2 regions of the Pelotomaculum sp. FP genome follow, and region 2 is predicted to be linked to the other one. Evidence: riboswitches for the same ligand, from Rfam matches in the RefSeq annotation. Region 2 holds a riboswitch; the other holds the start of a gene.
What was found. A riboswitch is a leader RNA that binds a small molecule or an ion and turns the genes downstream of it on or off. The one in region 2 is predicted to bind molybdenum cofactor.
Positions count from the first base shown of each region.

Region 1: another riboswitch for molybdenum cofactor. It lies ahead of Psfp_RS17950 (ABC transporter permease); the one in region 2 lies ahead of Psfp_RS00020 (molybdopterin-dependent aldehyde oxidoreductase).

Region 1 covers NZ_QFGB01000062.1:22,049-25,206, reverse strand. Annotated here, with positions in the region: gene Psfp_RS17955 (ABC transporter ATP-binding protein) at 120-1,196, opposite strand; gene Psfp_RS17950 (ABC transporter permease) at 1,193-1,888, opposite strand; molybdenum cofactor riboswitch at 1,996-2,116, opposite strand; gene Psfp_RS17945 (sodium-translocating pyrophosphatase) at 2,610-3,158, shown strand, end outside.
Region 2 covers NZ_QFGB01000001.1:6,823-9,980, reverse strand. Annotated here, with positions in the region: gene Psfp_RS00025 (sigma 54-interacting transcriptional regulator) at 1-1,186, opposite strand, end outside; molybdenum cofactor riboswitch at 1,752-1,868, shown strand; gene Psfp_RS00020 (molybdopterin-dependent aldehyde oxidoreductase) at 1,895-3,158, shown strand, end outside.

The DNA of each region.
Region 1 (3,158 bases), on a different contig from region 2:
TTGTCATATAATTCTATATTGGCTTAAGCATCTTAGGTACCCATATTGCTTTGTTCCCTTCCTATGTGTCGCCGCGCCAAAGGCCCTTGGAGCTAGCTTTGCCCATATTTATATTAATCTTACTGTTTAATCAGGTGTACTTTATCAGGACTGAACTGGACCGTAATTTCATTATCAGCTAGCACTTCTCCACCCATAACCTGTTCCGGGTTCACAAAGGCGATTACCGGAAAACCACAGTCAATTACAGCTTTATACAGGTAGTTGTGTGGTAAAAGCCCGGAAACTTTGCCGCCAAAACTATTATCCCCATGGCGGGAGACCCCTTTAAAAATTTTAATGTCTTCCGGTCGTAACAGAATTAGAACATTGGTTCCGACCGGGACAGCCGCTAAAGACTTAAGGCGATGAGGTCCGGCCTGCACCAACACTACCCCATCCTGAGTCCCTACCACCTTACCTGGAATCATGTTTTCAACCCCTACCAGAGAGGCCACGGTACGGCTAACCGGCCTGGTCATAATCTCCCTGGGAGAAGCTTTTTGGATGATCCTCCCCTGCTCCAGGACTGTCACGGTCTCAGCCAGTAGGGGCACCTCACTATAATCATGTGTCACAAACACGCTCGTTATGCGGGTATCCCGCAAGATGCGGGCGAGTTCGGCAGTCAAGGCAGCCCTGGTCGGAACATCCAGCGCCACAAAAGGCTCGTCCAGGAAAAGGACCTCCGGCTCTAAGACCAGCGCTCTGGCCAGGCTCACCCGCTGGGACTCGCCGCCGGACAAATAGCGCGCCTGGCGTTCGGCAAGGTGCGCGATTCCCAGGCGCCCCAGCCATTCACTTACCCTGGCCGGGATGGTATCCACTTTAAAACCCCTCAGCTTCAATCCGGAGGCCACGTTATGATAAACAGTGGTATCCAGAAGCAGCGGCTCCTGGAAGACCATGGCCATGCGGCGGCGGTAAGCAATAGGTTTTTTCCAATCCACCCTGTCCCCTTTAAAGAACAGCTCTCCTCCGGTAGGCCGTTGCAAAAGCATCAGCACCTGCATAAATGTACTCTTACCGGCCCCGTTTGGGCCAATCAGGGCTACCGCTTCTCCTTCCTCAAGAGAGAAGTATTCAATGTCAAGGATTTTTTTTCTCCCTTTGGTCAGGTTTAAATTTTTTACTTCTATAATATTATTATTGCTCATACAGGCCTCTTCTGTTGTTGGATGGTGAGAAATAAGGTGACACCGTAGGCAAGCGCCAGGAGGATTACGCTTATAGCTATGGCCACATCCAGGTTGCCCTTGGAGACTTCCAATACAGTCGCGGTAGTCAAGACCGAAGTTTCTCCCTTGATGTTGCCTCCGACCATCATGGAGGCTCCCACCTCGGAGATAACCCCTCCGAAACCGGCCATCACTGCCGCCAGGAGCCCCATCCTGGCTTCGCGCACCAGGAACAGGAGGGTCTGCCACCAGGTAGCCCCCAGGGCAATTATCTGCAGCCTTATTTTGGGATTTAACTGCTGGATGGCGGCGATGGTAAAGCCTATTACAATAGGTGAGGCAATAATGGCCTGGGCCAGTACCATAGCCGTTGGCGTATACATCAGGTGGAGGAAACCAAGCGGACCGTTCCGCCAGAGGAAAATACTCACCCATAATCCCACCACAACCGGCGGCAGACCCATCCCGAAATTAACCAGGCTGACCAAGAGCCTCCGCCCCGGGAAAACGGATAAAGCTAAAAATACACCTACAGGGAGCCCGATTATAACGCTGATCAGGGTAGCAAGACCTGAAACCTTAATAGTTAGCACTGTAACCTGCATGATTTCACGGTTTCCCTGCAAGAGCATTTCGCAGGCCTTAATTATCCCTTGCCAGATAATCTCCATATCAGTTACCACCTTTTCATGGTCTTTTTCGTAAATAGTTGTTAGGCTATTACACCCGACCAATAAAAAACGGCAGGTTATGCGAAAAGCATCATCTACCGTGTGTGGTAATCAGGTAGTGTTCTCCTTTCCGCAGTGGGAGGTGCGCAGGTTTCCCATACACACCCTTCCGGCCCATTAACCATAACTACCAAGTCCCAGGTAAGCAGGCTCGGAGAACTCATATACGGATCAAGTCTATTGAAAAATAAAAGGCTCTCTAGTATCTACAAAAGCGTAATCATTTTTCAACATAAAGCGACTCCTTCGCTTCTTTTATCATTTTATTTACTGGAATTTATAAAGTCAATAAATATCTAATAAAAATAGGGTTTGGCAAATTTAGTTTAAAAAGCTATAATAGTATAAGTTCAAGACATTACAAAAATTTGTATTGCCTGGTTTTTTTATTTTTCAAGACCTCTACCAGACTATTATAGATAATAAAATGGATTGTTTGGTAAAAAAAGGGGTATAATTTCAATTAATAGTTTTTTCTTCTTTCCATTACAGTATCCGGTTTATTTTTTGAAGGCCCCCTCTTCAGATGAAAAAATCTGTCTGGGAGGTAATGGCGGCAAATAAGGGCCATCATTTTGCGCAGGAGGTGGTAGCAGCATATTTTAAAGTCAGCTTGCCGCTCATTATATTTAAAATTAAGGTTTCTTAAGGTGGTGTTTGGATTTTGTTTAGTGGGCTATCTATTTATGCAGTGTATGCGTCATTGCTCGGTATTCTTTTCGCATTATATCTTGCTTCCTGGATTCTGAAACAACCGCAAGGCAATAAACGCATGATCGAGATTTCGGAGGCTATCCAGGAAGGCGCCATGGCTTACCTGACCCGTCAGTACAAAACCATCGCGGTGGTCGGCATTATCATCGCCGTCTTACTCTTTTTCGGTTTGGGCTGGATTACTACTTTGGGCTTCATCATCGGAGCTGTCTTCTCGGCTCTCTGCGGATACGTAGGCATGACCGTCTCGGTAAAGAGTAACCTCAGGGTTTGTGAAGCAGCTAAGAAAGGTCTGCCTGCCGCACTGGCTTTGGCCTTTAAAGGCGGCTCTGTAACCGGCCTCATGTGTGTCAGCCTGGGACTTTTGGGCGTGGCAGGCATGTATATTCTTTTTAGAGACCCGACCTACCTGATCGGGCTGGGCTTCGGGGGCAGTCTAATCAGCGTTTTCGCCCGTCTGGGCGGCGGTATTTACACTAAAAGCGCCGATGTCGGG
Region 2 (3,158 bases):
ATTCTTTACCCGTTCCACTCTCCCCAAATATTAAAACTGAACCATGGGATTTAGCAACTTTTTGCGCTATCATTTTCATTTCGTTGAATTTTTCATTGCTGCCAACAATATCATCAAATGTATAACTAGCCCTATTGCCTGGTAAATTTTGATCTATATTTTCCAGTAATATTACTTTATCTTCATACTTTTTATTAAATATTTTTCTAGTAGACATCAAAAATGATTTTCTTTTGCCTTTAATATCTAAAATAATTTCTTTTTTTTCTACACAATCATTATTGTCATATTGTAGCAGCGTGGAAACATATTTTAAAAGTTCCGGTACGATATCTTGTTCATTAATGTTCAACATATCAATTATTTTATCATTATAACGGTTAATTGAGTTTTTATCATTAATATAAACAGCACCTTGAGGTAAATACTCAAAGGTTTTACTTATAGCTAAGTCATAGATACCCAATTTATCCAGGGTATCCATGGTAAAAGATACATTGTCAAGTATTCTTGCTAAAAATGTTACCAAGACTAAAGTATCTATTTTGTTTTGTTTATAACTGTAACTGGCAATATTTAAAGCGCCGATTACCTTTCCACTGCTGTTATGGACGGGAGCTGCCGAACAATAAGTATCATGAAGATATTTATTGAAATGTTCAGGTCCTAGCACCTGCACAGATTTATTTTCGCGTAAAGCTATACTAATTGCAGTAGTTCCAATATCCATTTCAGATGAGCTGGCTGGAACGGGAAACATATCCCGAAGTTCTAACCCTTGATGCAAATAACTTGAAGCAAGCACTTGGACATTCCTGGCTTGGTTATCGAAAAGTTGTATATTCAAACCTTTTTTTCTGGCCATTCTTTGTAAGGCCAAAACAATATTGCCAAATCTATCGATCATGCCCTTACTATCTGATATTTGTTTTTTTATCTCTTCTGGAGATAAAATTTTTCTGTTGTTTAGGTTAGGATTAACCCCATATTCCATACTTCTCTGCCAGGATTTATAAATTAGCTTGGGAACTATATCTTTATTTATTGGTTTGCCATGAATAAACTTTTCCCATTCATATTCTATTTTGTAGAGCTTGGGCAATGTTAGATCATCAATAACCATATCTGTCTTTTTCATTAATTCATTAAAACAATTATGCAGACTTATAGAACTTTCAGCTTCCATACTTTCACATCCTTGTAAAATATGTCAATATACTGGAAGGTTAGTTCACGGATTAGTCCCAAAATACATGTAAGGAGTTTCTGCGTCATCCTTATATTGTAATAATTAAAAGATTATACCTTGGCAACGTCTATATTTATACCTATTCTTGTAAGAAATTCTATTATTTATTTTCTGTTTCTCCTTCTACCTTATATAAGTATACTCTATTGTGTAATAATTGCAAAAAGTATTAATACAAAGAGTTTCCCGAATTCGAAGATGTATAAATTTTTCTTACAGTGTAAAAAAGATTTATACCTCGGTTAGATAACTCAAAAATAAAAAGTAGCCTTTTTATAAGTAAAAAAACAGGATGTAATTTTCGAAAAATTAATTTAGGCAAAAAAATAGGCTCTATCCTGGATTGAAGATATTTATTTTTAATAAAAAGCTTTTACTGGCATGCAACTTGCTCTTTATAGAGCCGGGCGAGGAGGTGATAGTGGAACATTCCCCATCTATTTCTTACAGGCCGCGGGTTACAATTTTGGCGTTTGACATTGGCGATGCAATGGGTCTGATTCTAATTTTATAGCTCCGATCTTGGCGGGCTAATGCTATGCTAAGACTGCCAGGACGTCAGGTGTGCGGGGAAACCGGCATGCCCCCCAGTGTGGAAAGGAGTACAGAATTATCTATGGTGATAAGCATGAAGGGTGGAAAACAATGGCAACAAAAAAGATGATGCTGTATATTAACGGCTCCGAACGTATGTTGGTTTGCGATCCCGAGACAGATACTCTTGCCGACGTTATAAGACGTCTTGGCCTTACCGGTACGAAGGTGGGCTGCCGCGTTGGACAGTGCGGCATCTGTTCCGTCATACTGGATGGCGCAGTTGTTCGCTCCTGCGTTAAAAAAATGAAAAACATTAAAGACGGCAGCAAGATTACAACCATTGAAGGGATAGGCGCCCCGGCAAATCTGCATCCTCTGCAGCTGGCATGGATCATACATGGTGGAGTGCAGTGCGGGTTCTGCTCGCCCGGATTTATTGTTTCTGCAAAAGCGTTGCTTGATACCAATCTCAATCCCACAAGGCAGGAAGTTCGCGAATGGTTCCGGAAGAACCACAACGCTTGCCGTTGCACCGGCTATAAGCCGCTGGTCGATGCGGTCATGGCGGCCGCCAAGGTGATGCGCGGTGAAATGACCATGGAGGACCTTAATTACAAAATGCCGGCAGACGGGAGAATATACGGTACGGGATATCCCAGGCCGGCTGCCCTGGCTAAAGTAACCGGAACCTGCGATTACGGCGACGACATCGGCATGAAAATGCCCGACGCCCTGCACCTGGCTGTAGTCCTTCCGGGGGTTTCTCATGCCAGGCTGCTTTCTATAGATACTTCGGAAGCGGAAAAGATGCCGGGCGTTGAGAAGGTTATTACCCATAAAGATGTGAAAGGGAATAATCGTATTATGTGGCCCTGTGGCCATATACTCGCCAAAGCGGACGGTTTTGATCGCCCGATCCTGGCTGAGGATATGATCTATCACCGTGGTGATGTTATTGCTGTAGTAGCCGCCAGGACCAGAGCCGAAGCGCGCGCAGCAGCAAAAAAGGTTAAGTTTGAACTGGAGCAGCTGCCTGGATACTTAAATATTCTGGAAACAATGGCTGCTGACGCTCCGCAGGTAAACAAAGAGTACCCCAATATTTATATTGAAGCTCCTTTAATTAAGGGACAGGATACCAGGAAGATCATTGAAAAATCCCCTTATGTCGTTGAAGGCAGCTTCTACTCCCAACGCCAGCCGCATCTGGTTCTCGAACCGGATACCGACCAGGCTTATGTTGATGCTGACGGGGTTCTTACCATCCATTGCAAGAGTCTTTTCCTGCACATTAATATATTTACATTGGCTCCCGGTATTGGTCATCCCGGCGAAAAAATCAGGATTATTGAAAACCCGACCGGCGCAAGTT